DNA from 3 places in the Shewanella sp. HL-SH5 genome. Region 2 is predicted to be linked to each of the others. Evidence: predicted binding sites of a transcription regulator. Region 2 holds the regulator's gene; each other region holds the start of a gene.
What was found. The regulator LexA, encoded in region 2, represses DNA repair genes until DNA is damaged. The targets are predictions, from matches to a motif close to TACTGTATNNNNATACAGTA.
Positions count from the first base shown of each region.

Region 1: a site for LexA is predicted at 4,567-4,586, ahead of dinB (DNA polymerase IV). Genes of this name have one in related genera too.
Region 3: a site for LexA is predicted at 3,417-3,436, ahead of recN (DNA repair protein RecN). Genes of this name have one in related genera too.

Region 1 covers NZ_CP195038.1:3,116,685-3,122,677, reverse strand. Annotated here, with positions in the region: gene carB (carbamoyl-phosphate synthase large subunit) at 1-1,566, shown strand, start outside; gene bfr (bacterioferritin) at 1,776-2,246, shown strand; gene bfr (bacterioferritin) at 2,259-2,726, shown strand; gene ACRWQM_RS13615 (Fis family transcriptional regulator) at 2,902-3,213, shown strand; gene ACRWQM_RS13610 (GFA family protein) at 3,345-3,749, shown strand; gene ACRWQM_RS13605 (FMN-binding negative transcriptional regulator) at 3,806-4,432, opposite strand; gene dinB (DNA polymerase IV) at 4,623-5,696, shown strand; gene ACRWQM_RS13595 (aminoacyl-histidine dipeptidase) at 5,755-5,993, opposite strand, start outside.
Region 2 covers NZ_CP195038.1:3,886,277-3,892,269, reverse strand. Annotated here, with positions in the region: gene ACRWQM_RS16990 (cell division inhibitor SulA) at 136-654, opposite strand; gene lexA (transcriptional repressor LexA) at 651-1,268, opposite strand; gene plsB (glycerol-3-phosphate 1-O-acyltransferase PlsB) at 1,519-3,942, shown strand; gene mtr (tryptophan permease) at 3,942-5,198, shown strand; gene ACRWQM_RS16970 (hypothetical protein) at 5,451-5,717, shown strand; gene ACRWQM_RS16965 (NapC/NirT family cytochrome c) at 5,991-5,993, shown strand, end outside.
Region 3 covers NZ_CP195038.1:2,956,541-2,962,533, reverse strand. Annotated here, with positions in the region: gene ACRWQM_RS12950 (phosphatidylglycerophosphatase A family protein) at 1-453, shown strand, start outside; gene ACRWQM_RS12945 (hypothetical protein) at 461-1,630, opposite strand; gene recN (DNA repair protein RecN) at 1,728-3,386, opposite strand; gene ACRWQM_RS12935 (AEC family transporter) at 3,515-4,483, opposite strand; gene ACRWQM_RS12930 (YjaG family protein) at 4,690-5,286, opposite strand; gene barA (two-component sensor histidine kinase BarA) at 5,276-5,993, opposite strand, start outside.

The sequences.
Region 1 (5,993 bases), 770 kb from region 2:
GCCAATCCATCAAATCGTGACAAAATCATGATTTTGGGTGGCGGTCCAAACCGCATTGGTCAAGGTATTGAGTTTGACTACTGTTGTGTACACGCAGCATTAGCATTACGTGAAGACGGTTATGAAACCATTATGGTTAACTGTAACCCTGAAACCGTATCAACCGATTACGATACATCTGATCGCTTATACTTTGAACCTGTTACCTTAGAAGACGTGTTAGAAATCGTCCGTATCGAGAAGCCAAAAGGCGTCATCGTACAATACGGTGGTCAAACTCCGCTTAAATTAGCCCGTGAATTAGAAGCCGCTGGGGTGCCGATCATTGGTACTAGCCCAGATGCGATTGACCGTGCTGAAGACCGCGAGCGTTTCCAACAAGCAATTCAACGTTTAAACATGAAGCAGCCACAAAACGCGACAGTCACGACTGTTGAAAGTGCTGTGATTGAAGCGGAAATTATTGGTTATCCGCTGGTTGTCCGTCCATCTTATGTATTGGGCGGTCGTGCGATGGAAATCGTTTACGACAAGCAAGATTTACTACGCTACTTCAATGAAGCAGTTAAAGTGTCTAACGCATCACCAGTATTACTTGATCACTTCTTAGATGATGCGATTGAAGTGGATATTGATGCGGTATGTGACGGCGAAACCGTGGTTGTTGGCGCGATTATGGAGCATATTGAACAGGCTGGCGTTCACTCTGGTGACTCTGGTTGTTCATTACCGCCATATAGCTTAAGTGCAGAAATTCAAGCGCAAATGCGTGAGCAGGTATCAAAGCTTGCATTTGAATTAGGTGTAATAGGCTTAATGAACGTGCAGTTTGCCGTGAAAGATAACGAAATCTACATGATTGAAGTTAACCCACGTGCAGCGCGTACCGTACCTTTTGTGTCAAAAGCAACCGGTGTGCCATTAGCTAAGATTGCAGCGCGTGTGATGGCTGGTCAAAGCTTAAAGTCACAAAACTTTACTAAAGAAGTTATTCCACCATTCTTCTCTGTGAAAGAAGTGGTACTCCCCTTCAATAAATTCCCTGGCGTTGACCCTTTATTAGGGCCTGAAATGCGTTCCACAGGTGAAGTGATGGGTGTGGGTGAAACCTTCGCAGAAGCATATGCTAAAGCGCAATTAGGTGCGACATCTGAAGTACCTAAATCTGGACGTGCTTTATTATCAGTACGTAACAGTGATAAAAAGCGTGTAGCAGCGTTAGCAGCTAAGTTAATTGAGCTGGGTTATGAGATTGACGCAACACACGGCACTGCAGTGGTATTGGGTGAAGCTGGCATTAACCCTCGTTTAGTGAACAAGGTGCATGAAGGTCGTCCACACATTCTTGACCGTATTAAGAATGATGAGTACACCTACATTATCAACACGACTGAAGGTCGCCAGGCGATTGAAGACTCACGTCAGATCCGTCGTGGAGCACTGCGTTATAAAGTGAATTACACCACAACACTGAATGCTGCATTTGCTACATGTCTAGCGCATGCTGCAGATGACCGCACTAATGTGAACTCGATTCAAGAGTTACATAAGCGCATTACTGGCTAAAATTTAGCTAGCCTACATTGTAAAGAGCCTTCATTTTGAAGGCTTTTTTTATGGCTGCGATTTGTATCTGGTTTACAAACCTTAGTTATAATGATAATAGTTATCAATACTATGTGTATGAATTTAAAGGATAATTTGCAATACCATGCTAGGTGTACTATCCTAGCCTAAATTGATCCAGATCAAGTTAAGCTATCAAGGACATCATTATGAAAGGTCATCCAAAAGTCATTAGTCAGTTAAACCGCGTATTAACTTTCGAACTGACCGCCATTAACCAATACTTTTTACATGCGCGAATGTTCAAACATTGGGGTTTAGAGAAGCTCAACGAAAAAGAATACAAGAAATCAATTCAAGACATGAAACACGCAGACAAGCTTATTGAGCGGGTATTATTTCTTGAGGGATTACCGAATTTACAGCAACTAGACAAGCTGCGTATTGGTGAAGATGCCGAAGAAATGTTGGGCTGTGATAAAGAAGCGGTAACCGAGCAAATTGCTGCATTACGTGATGTGATCAAATTGTGTGAAACAGAACAAGATTACGTTACCCGCGATTTACTTGAAGACCTGCTTGAAGATGAAGAAGAGCATTTAGATTGGATTGAATCTCAGCAAGAACAGATAGTACAAATCGGTATTCAAAACTATCTTCAATCTCAAATTAAAGATTAACAGGACAATATTATGAAAGGCAATTCAGAAGTTATTGACGCATTAAACAGCTTGTTAACCGGTGAGTTATCAGCAATGGACCAATATTTTGTGCATGCTCATATGTATGAAGATTGGGGATTTGACGAATTATATACCCGTATATTACATGAATCTGATGACGAGAAAGCCCATGCAGCTAAACTAGTGCAACGCATTCTATTTTTAGAAGGCAGGCCAGATGTAGCCAGCCGCGAAGCATTAAACATCGGTAAAGATGTGCAAGAAATGCTAAATAACGACCTACAGTATGAATACAAAGTGGCGGATGATTTACGTAAAGTGATTAAGCTATGTGAAGAGAAAGGCGATTATCAAACCCGTGAGATTTTAGAAGTCTTATTGGATGATACTGAATCTGATCACATGTATTGGTTAGAAAAACAATTACGCTTAATTGAGCGTGTTGGTTTACAGAATTACCTGCAAACTAAGATGTAATTAATCGACTAAGAATGCGTTAATTAACATTGTTAATTGAGGCGTTTGTTGATTTTAAAGCCCAGTCCCGAAAGGGGTTGGGCTTTTTTATGTTAAATGGTATCAGCAACTTTGCTACACTGGCTAACTTATTCCACCTTCCTGCTGTTATTTGAATTTTGGGTCACTGTGATATATGCGTAAAACCGATAAAAAAATAGACAATCAAATTCGACAAGTGTTAACCCAGGTGTGTGAAATCGCCCTAAATGAATATAGCGGTTTCGAATGGTTGACCCATATTGTTAATTACAGCGACTTTCCTAAAAGCTTACAGGTTATATGTGTCTTCGATACGCCTTATAACCTCAACCGTTTTATGGCATCACCTGAAAATGATGCTCTCAGTAAACTTATCCAAAAAAAGCTGTTAAGCATTAAGGTGACCATTGATATTCGCCAAGTGTCATATGACAGTGAAGATAACCATAATAAAAAACTGCATTAGTAATGAGTCTTCACAAACGTTAGATTAGGTTAAATATACCATTAAGCATGCTATTTGGCGTGGCTACAGGCTTTAGTGGCGACAGCTTTTAGTTTGACGAGCAATTTTTATAGCACAAGGTGATGGCGATTATGTATCAGGGAAAGTGTTTGTGTGGTGAGGTTAGCATAACCATAAAGGGCGAAATAAGTGATATTATTCATTGTCACTGCTCTTTATGCAGGAAAAATAGTGGCACTGCATTCGCCACAAATGGTTTCATTAATGCGGCTGATTTTGAGATTGTATCGGGCAAAAATAGCTTAAGTATATTTTCATTTAAGCCCGGTAGAAATCGACATTTTTGCAGTTATTGTGGCTCACCTGTGTACAGTTCAAACGAGCAAGATCCACAGCGCTACAGGATCCGACTCGGTATACTTGATACTGACATAATTGAAAGGCCTATTTCGCACAACTTTGTTTCATCCAAAGCAAACTGGGAAGATTTAGATGCTCAGTTACCCAGATACGATGCCTTTGAGCCTGGTCGTTAAGTTAAGCATCTAAATCATACGGTTTAGGTTAAAGCCGCTAGGAAAAGTGCTTACTTTTAACCTAGCGCAATATTGTTATCGACCATGTACTTCAACAGCTGTTGCTCATCTATGCCGGTAGACTTTGACAAGCCTGCAACCACTCCGAGTTGATCAAGTGAACTTCTATGTTGGCCAAGTTTTTGTTTACCTTGTAGCTCAGTAATCACAATTTTAAACCCGACAATCCCTTTAGCTAACTTATCTTGAAATTGCTTTGGGATAAAACCTTCAGGGCTTTCAGGGGTGGGTGTTAATAAACTCGGTTCATATTTCTGTATTGTTGTTTCTAATATCGCCATTGTGGTTTTATCGTCGGTGAGCTCAACCGTGCCTTTAGCGTGTACCACGCTGTAATTCCAGGTGGGTACAGCAGGGGAGGCATGATACCAGGTAGGTGAAATATAGGCATGAGGGCCATTAAAAATACACAATACTGAACTGTCTATAATATCCTGCCAATGTGGATTGCTACGTGCTAAATGGCCATAAAGTACCCCATGCTCACCCTCGTCTGCTTTTAATATCAGCGGAATATGCGAGGCTTCTAAGTTTGGTGATATGACAGACGCAAAACCATGTTGTGCAATAAACTGATGTATGGCACTTAAGTTGTCCATTTGCCATTTTTCGGGTACATGCATGTGTTAACTTATCCGTGTAAATAACCTATAACCAATTGATTTATCATAATAGATACTTAGTCGGAACACACAACTTATTTCCTATTCCATTTCATCTAAATGCTGTGCTTTATTTATCTGGCGGATACATTGAATACTGTTTTTACATACAGTATTATAGGTTACCTTTTTAATCTTAATGGCATCAGCAATGCGCAAAATTATTCATATCGACATGGACTGTTATTTTGCCGCTGTTGAGATGCGTGATTTTCCTGAATTACGCGATAAAGCCATTGCTGTAGGTGGACGTAGTGATCGCCGTGGTGTTATCAGTACCTGTAACTACGCGGCACGAAAGTTTGGTGTGCGCTCAGCTATGTCGAGCTATCAAGCGTTAAAGCTGTGCCCTCATTTAGTCTTGGTGCCTGGGCGGATGCAGGTGTATAAAGATGTTTCACAACAAATAAGACAGATATTTAACCGCTACAGTGATGTGATTGAACCACTGTCATTAGATGAGGCTTTCCTCGATGTCAGTGACTGTCAGCAATACCACGGCAGCGCGACCTTAATTGCCCAGGCCATTCGCCGAGATATCGAGTTAGAAACCGGATTAACAGCATCAGCGGGCGTCGCGCCGATTAAGTTTTTAGCCAAAATTGCCTCAGATTTAAATAAACCTAATGGTCAATATGTGATTACCCCCGATGAAATTCCTGAATTTGTACGCACGCTACCGTTAAAGAAAATTCCGGGCGTTGGCAAAGTCACAGCGCAAAAATTGTCGGTATTAGGGTTAGAAACCTGTGCCGATGTGCAGCTGTATCCTAAGGCAAAGTTACTGGAAAGTTTTGGTAAGTTTGGCGCAGTGTTAATTGAACGATCAAATGGCATCGATCCAAGGCCTATCAGCAATAACCGAGTGCGTAAATCTGTGGGTGTTGAAACAACATTAGCCCAGGATATTTTTACCTTAGCCCAATGCCATCAAGTATTACCGCAACTTATTCAAGAGCTTGATAGTCGGGTGAGCCGCAGCGCAAAAGATCGATTAATCAACAAGCAAGTGGTGAAGATCAAATTCAACGATTTTAAACAAACCACCATCGAGCAGCGCAGTGATGAAATATCGGTAAACTTGTTTTATCAATTGTTACAACAAGCACTGACCAGAAGTAATGACCGTGGTATTAGGTTAATTGGGGTCAGTGTTGGGTTGGCAGAAGCAGGTGAAAAAAAACTGCAAACTGAGTCGGTTGCCCAACTCGATTTACAGTTTTAAGTTTCTATGCTGAATGGCTTAAAGCCTTGCCTTACATCGCATTAAGCCTAGCCTTACATTAAGCTTTAGCTGGAATGCGTTCTAATACGGCTAATAATAACTGCCAGTATTGGCCTACGGTTTCAATGTTAACCATTTCATCCGGGCTATGCGGGTAACGAATAGTGGGGCCAATCGATACCATGTCCATAGTTGGGTAAGGCTCTTTAAATAAGCCACATTCAAGACCAGCATGGATAACCATAATGGTTGGGTCTTTTTTGTAAATGTCATTGTAGGTATCACGCACAATGGCCA
Region 2 (5,993 bases):
AAATGTTTCAACCCTGTTAAATACATTACTTGTAGATTAAACATTGATCAAGATCACTTTTATAGCTAATTAACTGAAATTTTGCATAAAAAAGCCCTGTACATAGACAGGGCTCAGTAAACACGGCGTTTAGTACTAATGAAATGAAGTGAAATTAATTGTTTTAACAGCATTATTTTGATTTGAAATAATCGCTTTAGTTGCCAAATTAGTGCCTAAGTGAGTGCTTACATCTTCAATAACGACACCTAATGCTCGGGCACTTTTTGCGACTAACTCTAATCGGCGACTGTCGCGTGCATCTAAAGGTTGAGTCCATGAAATAACGGCACTTGATGTACCACTGGTTAATGCTTTTTCCATTGCCCAAAGTGTTTCAATTTCATCCTTGGCATGTACTAACAATACGCGGTCCATTCTTACCCCAGCACTAGCTAACATCTGTTTATAATTGATATTGGCGGGATTAATTAGCACAATCCAACGACCTTGCAGGCTTAGTTGTGCCAATTGGCTAGCATATTGACTGAGTTCCACTTTACCATTGGTTTCGGTTTGGAGTGTGGTGATAGGCTGCGCTAAATTAATATCTGCAGTTGGCAAATCTACCCATAAACCAGGATGACGAGGGGATGTACCCATTAGTTTGTTCATAACCATTCTCCATTACGAATTACACCAACTGCAAGCCCTTCAATAGTGAGGCTTTGGTAACTTAAATCGACTTCGATAGGTGCATACGCTTCATTTTCAGCATGCAAATATACGACATTGCCTTTTTTCTCAAAACGTTTCACTGTCACATCATCTTCAACACGAGCAACAACGACCTGGCCATTTCTGGCTTGCTGTATTTTATGAACGGCGAGTAAATCACCCTCTAAAATGCCGATGTTTTTCATGCTGTCACCGCGAACCCTTAACAAAAAGTTTGCGGCAGGTTTAAACATATTAGGATCAACTTGATAGTATTGTTCTACATGCTCTTGCGCTAAAATAGGTTCACCTGCAGCGACTTGTCCAATTAAAGGTAAACCTGCTTCTTCGGGTTCATCTTCTTGGGTTAATCGTATTCCACGGGATGTGCCGGGCATGATTTCAATAAACCCTTTTTTAGCCAAGGCTTTTAAATGCTCTTCTGCGGCATTTGCGCTTTTGAAACCTAAGCGTGTAGCGATTTCTGCACGAGTAGGTGGCATACCAGTTTCAGAGATATTGTTTTTAATAAGCTCTAAAATTTCAGCTTGGCGTGGTGTTAAGGGTCTCATGTTATTTCCTGTCTTTCTATACAGTAACTGTCATTATATACAGTGTTTGTGTTTGCGCAAGTATTCACCAATTATTTTTTAATTTTATTATTTGAAATTTTTTTTTTATTATATGTATCAATTGCATGCTTCAATTTATTTGTTCTTGAATTTAAAAGCATTGTTTGATGTGTACAGCCTATAGTGAAAGGTAACCAGTTTCTGGTATCCTATGCGCCCATATTAAAAGGGCTTTATTGCGAATATTATTATGTCAAAACCAGATTCAATCATGCTTAGACTGCTGCGTAGGGTGCAAAAGCTGATGGTGCAAACGATAGTTGTGCCACATGACCCATTTGCAGATCTAAACTTCGATCCAGACAAGCCCATTGTTTATGTCATGAAGACAGAGTCGATCAGTGACACTGCAGCATTAAGCGAAATGACCCAAGGCTTAGGCTTACCAAGTCCTTATGCGCCATTACAACTTGATGGTATGAAAGTGCCACGAGTTGTTTGTTTAGAGGGGCGAAAGCCTATTATTGGTAAGCGTGAGGGTGGTGAGAAGTTTTTAAACTGTTTTACCAGTTTATTAGCGCTCCACCGTCAGCAGCCTGAATTAGATATTCAACTTGTGCCAGTAAGTCTTTACTGGGGCCGTACTCCAGGCAAAGAAGATGACACGATGAAAGCTGCTGTGCTTGAACGTGAGAATCCAACCTGGTTACGTAAATGGTTAATGATTCTATTTCTAGGTCGCCATAGTTTTGTGCAGTTCTCTAACGCAATGTCATTACGCTATTTAGCCGATGAACATGGTACTGATGAAGCCATTGCCCATAAATTAATTCGGGTGGCTCGGGTACATTTTCGCCGTCAACGTAAAGTCATGACTGGACCACAACTGCCTAACCGTCAAGCTCTGTTTGCTTCGTTATTAAAGTCTGAATCGATCAATAAGGCCATTGAAGAAGAAGCGGCAAACAAGAAGATTTCCAAAGAGAAAGCGCGTGAAACTGCGATTGAGTATCTGGACGAAATCGCGGCCGACTATTCAGATAGTTTAGTACGTATTGCTGAGCGTTTTCTCACCTGGTTATGGAATAAGCTATACAGTGGTATTAACATCAAAGGCGCTGAGCAAGTGCGCCAACTGCATCATGACGGTCATGAAATTGTATATGTGCCTTGTCATCGCAGCCACATGGACTATTTACTGCTGTCTTATATTTTGTATTACCAAGGTATGGTGCCGCCGCACATTGCAGCCGGTATCAACTTAAACTTCTGGCCTGCAGGCCCAATGTTCCGTCGTGGTGGTGCATTTTTCATTCGCCGTAGTTTTAATGGCAACAAACTGTATACCGCTATTTTTCGTGAGTATTTAGATCAACTGTTTGCTAAGGGCTACGCCGTTGAATACTTTACCGAAGGTGGTCGTTCACGCACTGGTAGATTGCTTGCACCTAAAACCGGTATGTTAGCCATGACAATTAACAGTGTGCTGCGTGGTATTGAGCGGCCGGTGACGTTAGTGCCTGTTTATCTTGGTTATGACCACGTGATGGAAGTGGCTACTTACCATAAAGAATTAAGTGGTAAGAAAAAAGAGAAGGAATCGCTTTGGCAGGTATTTGGTGCTATTCGTAAGCTGGGTAATTTTGGCCAGGGTTACGTAAACTTTGGCGAGCCAATCAATTTACAAAACTTTTTGAAACAACAATCTCCTGATTGGCGTGAAGAAATTGCCAAAGATCCAGACCAGAAACCATCATGGGTTACGCCAGCAGTTAATCTTCTAGCCAATCAAGTGATGACCAACATTAATGGCGCAGCAGCGGCAAGTTCAGTCACGCTAACTAGTTTAGTGTTATTAGCCTCAGAGCAAAATGCGTTAGAACGTCATCAGCTTGAGCGTCAGCTAAATTTCTATTTAAAGTTGTTGAAACAAGCACCTTATTCCGACTATGCATCGGTTGCAGAAGGTGATGGTCCATCCATTGTTAAGCATTGCTTATCACTCAATAAATTTACCTTAGAAAAAGACCCACTAGGGGACATTGTCGCAATTGACCCTAACCACGCTATTACCTTGAGTTATTATCGTAATAACATTATTCATATCATGATTATTCCTTCCTTAATTGCCAGTTGTTTAGTGCGCTATGAAGAATGTAATCGTGAACAAATTCTGGCAGTGGTTGAGGACTTTTACCCGCTGATGAAAGCAGAATTATTTATGGGTATTGCTGATCTTCCCGCTTATGTTGATTTAGTGCTTGATCAAATGGTTGAGGAGAATTTAATTAGTGGTGATAAACGTTGTGTTGTTGTCCAAGCGAATATCACCCAGTTAGAGCTATTAGCTGAAACCGTCAGTGAAACATTACAGCGTTATGCAATTATCTTTAATTTGCTAGGGATCAAACCTGAATTAGAGCGTGCTGAGCTTGAACGAGACAGCCATTTATTGGCCCAAAGGTTAGGGGCGTTGCACGGTATTACTGCACCAGAGTTCTACGATAAAAAATTGTACAATACCCTGAGCGTGAAACTAAAAGAGCTAGGTTATTTATGCAGTCGTGAGCCATTAGATGAAGTGTTTCGTATACGCGACCACGCGAATGGATTATTACGTCCATCAGTGCGACAAACCATTCAAGATAGCGTAAACGCGGAGCATTTAAATTAATGGCAAACCACATGAATGCGGCTAAAAATAGCCCCAAAAGTAAGTCTCTTATTGGTGGGGCAATGATTATTGCTGGTACGACTGTCGGCGCGGGAATGTTCTCGTTACCCGTGGTCGGGGCAGGTATGTGGTTTAGTTATTCTGTACTGATGTTAGTAGGTATTTGGTTTTGTATGCTGATGTCTGGTTTACTATTACTGGAAGCCAATTTACATTTTGAGCCTGGGGCCAGTTTTGACACGTTAACGCGTGATACGCTTGGGCAATTTGGTAGAATAGTCAATGGGTTATCAATTGCTTTTGTGTTGTACATCCTAACTTACGCTTATATTAGTGGCGGTGGCTCGATTGTTAATCATAGTCTGCAGGCCATTGGCATCAGCTTACCGCAAAGTATCGCCGGATTAGTGTTTGCGTTGGTGCTTGCACTTATTGTGTTAATCAGCACTAAAGCCGTTGATCGCATTACCACCATTATGCTTGGTGGTATGGTGATCACTTTTTTCTTAGCTACGGGTAACTTATTAATTGAAATAGATCCAAGTCGATTGTTTGAGCCTGATGGTGAAGCTCGATACTTGCCTTATATGTTAGCTGCATTGCCATTTGGCCTGGCCAGTTTTGGTTACCATGGTAATGTACCCAGTCTGGTTAAATATTACGGTAAAGATGCCAAAACCATTGTAAAAGCTATCGTACTAGGCACAACCATTGCCTTGGTGATTTATGCCTGTTGGTTAGTGGTCACTATGGGCAATATTTCTCGTGCTATGTTCTCAGATATTATTGCCCAAGGCGGTAATATGGGGGTATTAGTGGCGGCCTTATCTGAATCCATCGCCAGCGAAAATTTATCACGCGTACTGACCTTGTTTGCCAACTTAGCGGTTGCCTCATCTTTCTTAGGGGTGACATTAGGCTTATTCGATTACCTAGCTGATTTATTTGGTTTTGATGATTCACGTACTGGTCGATTAAAAACCGCAGCAATTACGTTTATTCCACCAACAGTATTAGGGTTACTCTTTCCTAATGGTTTTTTAATGGCTATCGGTTTTGCAGCTTTAGCCGCAACCATTTGGGCGGTTATTGTACCTGCACTATTGGCTTATAAAACCCGTCAGCTCTATCCAAATAGCCAAAGCTTTAAAGTACCAGGAGGCAATATGTTGATCATTATTGTGGTGTTATTTGGGGCATTAACGGCAACGTGTCACTTGTTGGCCATGGCGGATATTTTACCGGTTTACCAGTAGGTTTTTGACAGGCTTACATAATAAAAAGTCTTCTTCGGAAGACTTTTTGCATTTATGGCATTTTGTAGCTTAACTGTGGGCAATAAGATACGTGAAACCCTATGTTAAGAATTAAAAATGAAGGAGGCATGTTTTAATCATTACGTTACCCTCCCATGTTATAAGGCAGATGAAACATAAAACAAATAAACTTGTTGATAACAGATTGTTTTTATTGCTATGTTAATTTTTTAATTTAAGGATGAAATTGTTATGTCAGATCTGCTACTAACACAACTAAAAGCGATTGATCGTAAAATGCTGATGATTGCCATTATTGATTTTCCAGGCAGCCTTCTGTTTGGCTTAGGCTTGTATGGCATATTTGCTGGCTTTGATAAAAACTTTTTACCTATGTTGGCGGATCAACAAATCATTTACGCCATGATCCTTGTAGGTGGGGGGATAATGCTGTGGGGTGGTTGGAAGATGCTTATACTAGCCCGTGAAAAACAGCATATTTTGGCTCAACATAAATAATTAAATTAGCGGGTCATGGCATAAAATGAGATCTGTGTTGCAATTATACTGTTGATATTTCGTGTCTTGTTGTTAAGCCACCTCCGTTGTATTAAGTTTAGTTTAAGGTTGGAGTGAGTAATAGTTAGTCAATTATTGATCAGCTTCAAAGTTTAAGTGATGAATTCTACCTATTACCTAAATCTAGAGGCATATCAGCTTTTTTCGTACCACAACACTCTACACTTACTCAAAATTAATAATATATAAAATATTGTAAAACGGAGATGTGTGATG
Region 3 (5,993 bases), 930 kb from region 2:
CTATCTAATCCTATTCACTTCCTTGCACTGGGTTTTGGCAGCGGCTTAGCGGCTAAAGCCCCTGGCACCTTCGGCACTATTGCAGCCATACCTTTATATCTATTAATGAGTCACTTAAGTCTGCCAGTATATTTAGCTTTGACGCTATTAATCGTGCTGGTGGGGTTTTATATTTGCGATAAGGCAGCAAGTGATATGCAAGTGCATGATCATGGAGCTATTGTGTGGGATGAAGTGGCAGGTTTACTTATCACGTTAATTGCAGCTCCAGCAGGATGGATATGGTTATTAGTCGGTTTTGGTTTTTTCAGGTTCTTTGACATCCTCAAACCCTGGCCAATCAGGTGGTTAGATGCCAAAGTACATGGCGGCTTTGGCATTATGATTGATGATGTTTTAGCAGGTGTTTTTGCATTTATGTGTTTGCAGGCATGTGCTTATTTTTTCGGATAATACAACTTTAACGTTTTTTGCTCTCTTTTCTAAGTTGTATTGATTGTTTTTGTAATTGTGTTATTTTCTCCGATTGCTCAAAGTATTTAACCATATCCGTGTTTAAACAGCTGATCACTTTACCTATTGGGTTATATTTCATCGCCCAAATTTTTTCTATCGTTGAGTCATAGTCACAATACGCAAAACTCTGCTCGTTCTGCTCATCCTTTGCTTTTAATCCAGCCATTGAATCTCTCACCATAGCTTCACTTAATTGATTTTTGATGACTTGTTGGTATTGATTCATGACCCTTTCGGCATTCATGTTAAGGCTGTCATTTAACTTGAAAAAAAGGCTAATAAGCCATTGTTGATAATAGTTAATATCAGATAAAGGGTAGGTATTACTCAGCATTTCAATCATCACAGCTTTTACAAATAGATATTCTGCTGCAAATACTCTTTGAATACTTTCCTCTGACAGTTTACTGCTAAGTTTCCACGCTGCAGGGTAAGTGCCATTAAGAGGTGCTTCTGCAGCAAGTATTTTCACTCCCCAGGCTAGGTTTTTTTGCATTTTACTGCCCGCTAAAGAGAAGGTTGCAAGGTCGCTTGATGAATGAAAAATATTGTTCCAAAATCGATAATCAGCATCAATAAAGTCATTAATAAAACTAGGGCTGCCAGTGCGTGAACTCAATAATGCATTTAGCTCAGCAAGCATCTGAATATTAGATAAGTTAGTGAAATTAATTTGTGGTCTATCTGCTGAGTTATCTAGACTTTCATGCCACAAAGGCAACGTAATAATCTGTTGATATTGATTAATTAAATCAACATGACTTGTCAGCATAAACTTAACATCTACTAAGTTACCCGCTATAAAATTATGACAATTTTCAATTAATTCTTTATGACAGGTTTGTTGATATTGTTGCAGCAATAAGTGCTGCACATCTGACAAAGGAAGGATTAAAGGGGCTTGCTGTGTACCTACTATCTGCTGCGCTAATACAAAAGCGTTCTGACTTTCATTAACCGTTTCAAGTTGAGCCCACTTTTCTAATTGTTGAGTATTCACCGACAAGTAGCGGTCTTCAATATTAATATAAACTAAAACAGCAAAGATAAGAGCCAGCAAGAATATGATTGAAGCTACACTATAGACGGCTATTTTAAGTATTGACTTAAGCATTCTTACCCTTGATTTTATTATACTTTTAATTCAGGCCCTATTTCGTTGATCATTATAGTGAATTTAGGGAAAGCCCATATTAGTGGTATTTAACTCTTTATTGCAACAGTTCTCTGGCATTCGCTAGGGTGTTTTCAGTGATAATATCGCCACCTAATAAACGGGCTAATTCGTTTATGCGCTGCTCTTTATCTAAATTTTGCATTGTCGTTTCAGTTTGCCCACCTTTGTTGAACTTGTTGACAAACATATGTTGATGACCATTACCAGCCACTTGCGGTAAATGGGTAACACAAAAGACTTGTGTTGAATCCCCTAGACTTCTTAACATTCGGCCAACAACTGCTGCAGTAGGTCCTGAAATACCCACATCGACCTCGTCAAATATTAATGTTGGGGTAGAGACTTTTTTAGCGGTAATAACTTGTATACCTAAGCCTATGCGCGATAGTTCGCCACCAGAAGCCACTTTAGCAATCGGTTGTAATGGCTGTCCTGGATTGGTGCTAACTAAAAACTCCACTTGGTCACAACCCAAACTGTTACTCATTTCAGGGTTAAAGTTTACCGCAATATTAAATTGGCCTTTTGGCATGTTTAATTCATGGATTGAACGAGTGACTAATTTATCTAACTCTTTAGCATAGCGAGCCCGGCTTTGACTGAGTTTTTGGGCATGGGTTAAATAGGCCTCACGGCTGAAAGCTAACGCCTGTTTAATCTCATCTAATTTAGTTTCATCATCAGACAACCCAACCAGTTCAGCTTTTAGCTGTGCATGATGAGCTGATAAGTCTTCAGCACTCACATGATGCTTGCGTGAAAGTTGCATTGCGGTGGTTAAACGCTTCTCTAAATAGGTAAAGTGTTCAGGGTCTAATTCTAAACGGCTAAGGTAGTCTTCTATTTCAACTGTGCTTTCTTGTATCTGAATTAATGCTTCATTAAGCATACTGGCTACAGGGGCTAACTTTTCATCCACGCTTTGTAAATTATCTGCTAAATGAATCACTTTATTTAGCAGTGATTCTATGTTGAACTCTTCACCTTCGGTCAGTAGATCTAAACTGGCCTGACAGGTTTCAATCAGTTCAGTACCATTAGCAAGGCGTTTATGTTCTTGTTCTATTTCAACAAATTCACCGTCAGCTAAATTAAATTCATCTAGTTCTTCAACTTGATATTGGAGTAACTGTTTGCGGGATATACGCTCATGTTGCGCATGTTCGAGCATTTTAAGCTCATTTTCGATCTGCTTATTACGTTGATAGCTGGCATGTACAGTGTCAATTAACAGCTTATGGTTGGCGTAGCTGTCTAGTAGGGTAAGTTGATGCTCACTTTTTAGCATTGCGTGGTGAGCATGCTGACCATGAATACCAATGAGTAATTGGCCTATGCTTTTAAGTTGGGCAATAGGTACTGGGTTGCCATTGATATAAGCTCGTGAGCGACCATCACTGTTAATGGTGCGGCGTAAAATGCAGTCATCTTCATTATCTAGGTCATTATCTTCTAACCAGCGCTTAGCTTGCGGCACATCATGCAATGTGAAGCGGGCACTGACTTCGGTTTTATTAGCTCCAGGTCTCACCGTATTGGCATCACTGCGGTTACCTAAACATAAGCCAAGCGCATCAATAGCAATAGATTTACCTGCACCTGTCTCACCCGTTATGGTGGTCATACCGGCTTTAAAATCTAATTCTAAAAAACGTACAATAGCAAAATTGTTGATGCTGAGTTGGCAAAGCATAATGAATTCCTGTCAATGAAACTATCAAACCACTGTATTGATAAACAGTATATACTGATTTTTTATACAGTAAAGTAGTAGCCAGAAAATTATCTTTGGTTATTTGTTAGACTATCCGAGTGTGTTAATTAACCATAAGATTTTAATAGTGTTTCTATTATAGGTAAGCTAACAAAGGTCATTAATGTGCCATATAGAATACCTTGTGCGCTGCTATTAGCATTTATTTGGTATCGTTCGGCCAATAAATAGACGCTTGCTGCCGTTGGCAAGGCGGCTAATAGCACTCCCATAGTCAGTAGTTCATGTTCTACGCTAAAGAGTTTCAGTAAGCCAAAGGCAATAAAAGGTTGAATTATTAATTTGAGTAAGTTGATTAAACTTATTTCTGCAATCAGGCTAAGGCTGAATAGCTTTGCTAAAGATTGATGCTGAAACGCTTTAGCAAGTACCATTCCTATGGCAAATAGTGCGCAAGGGCTAGAGGTACTACCTATTTGGTGCAGCACCAATGATAGGCTTTCGGGTAAGGTGATATGCAATGCCGATAAGCTTATACCTATCATACTGCCAAGCACTATCGGATTTTTATATAATGCATTAGCCATAATGACGATAGCATGATCTGCGGACTGTTTGTCGCGGCTGGCAAGTTCGATAGAGACGAGTGCAAAGGCAAACATAAATACCGACAGCAGGCTGGCTATAGCTGCCGCGACTAATGCGATTTTGTTACCAGGAAATAACAGGCTTAGTAATGGAATACCAATGAATGCTGTATTGCCAAAGGTGGCATTTAATGCGCGCATAGCTGCAATAGCTTGCTGCTTAGGTTTGCGCCATAAGGATACGGCTATTACGAGTGCATAGGTGATGATCATCGCCAGGCTAAATCCACCTATAAATCCCCACTGAATAATATCTTCAATGCGCGTTTCAGCGAGCACGATCAATAAAATTGCTGGAAAGGCAATGTAGTAAACAAATTGATTGAGGATTAGATTGGTATCTGCTGGTAGAAATCTTAATTTTTGAACAATACCGCCGAGTAACATAATAATAAACACAGCGATCAGCGGGGTAAGAATACTGGACATCCCTCGCAATTCCTTAACAAAATAATAGTAAGTCTACTTTACTTTGTTTTAATAAGAGGATGCAATTAGGCTAAAGTTAAACACGTGTTTATTTATTCAGTTTTAGGTTTAATGTTACTGAAGAGCTTAAATTTACTGAAGATAGTGCGATAAAAGCCTGAATAATATCAGGCTTTTGAATATTTTTTAGTGATAGTAGGTTAGTACTACAGACTAATGCCAATATTAGATGCACCAGCTTCGATAATATCTTTACGTAAGCCTTTAACTAAGTCTGGATGAATGTCTGGATTTGCTTCAATAATATCTAACAGCATATTTTGTAGCTCTTTCTCTTCTAGCATCACAGGATGGGCAAAAACATAATCATCTAATGCTTCATCCATTAAGTCCTCATCACTAAGGGCTTCAATATAGTTAGCCACAGTGCTGGAAGAAAGTTTGCTGATATTGATTATGTCATCTTCAATTTTATCCGCAATAGCACTCATTAAGGTAGAGATTGCTACCACAGCATCCATAGCCGGATAAACACCATAAGCTTCAAAATCGCTTGGGTCAGGGGTGTTTTCTTCTAATTTTTGTAAGTGAACATCTACATTGTATTTGTTTTTCTTGTCGTACTGGCTTTGCCATAGTAAGTCTAGAGCTGTTGATAAGACAGCTGGTTGGCCGAACTCGCATACCTCAGAAAATAGCTGGTAATTAGGTAGCATACGCTGGCATAAAGCGATAGCAAATAATTGTTTTTGAGGTAAAGATAACGCTTTTAAACGTTGAAAAAATCCAGGTTTATGAGTCATGCGTGATGTCCATCGATAACTGTTCTAATACTTGAGTTGCCGCCGATTCTACCTTAGTTAGCTCATCAAGTAACTCAAGTATTTCCGGTTCTAGCTCACTGGTCGAGGTTTTGTGCTTTAAAGCAGATTCTATTTCTTGGCAAAGCTTCTGGGTTGTCGGTACGCCACAATAGCAGCTTGCACCATGCAGTTTATGTACGGCTTGTAACATATTTTGTTGATTTTGCTCCTGCAGTGCTAATTCTATAGTTACAATTGTGCTGGGAATTGAGTCTACCAGCATTTGTAGCATTTCAAGTGCTAAGTCCGGTTTTTGGCTTGCTTGGCTTAAGCACAACTCCCAATTAAGGGTATGAAGCTCAAAATGGGTAAATTTAGGTTTGGCTACCCAACGATTAATCACTTTTCTTAACGATGATTCATCGATGGGTTTGGGCAAAAAGGCATCCATACCCGCAGCTAAAATATTTTCTCTTTCTTCTGCAATCGCATGGGCTGTGACTGCAATTATTGGCGTGTGGCGGTTCATTGATTCATGACGTATGCGTTTGGTTGCGGTAATGCCATCCATTCCCGGCATCTGAATATCCATAAAGATTAATTCAAAGCTTTTACTTCTCGCCAGTTTAATGGCTTCTTGACCATTTTTAGCTGTGGTGACGTTAACAACTAATTCTTGTAATAAAGTATCAATAAGCTTCAAGTTG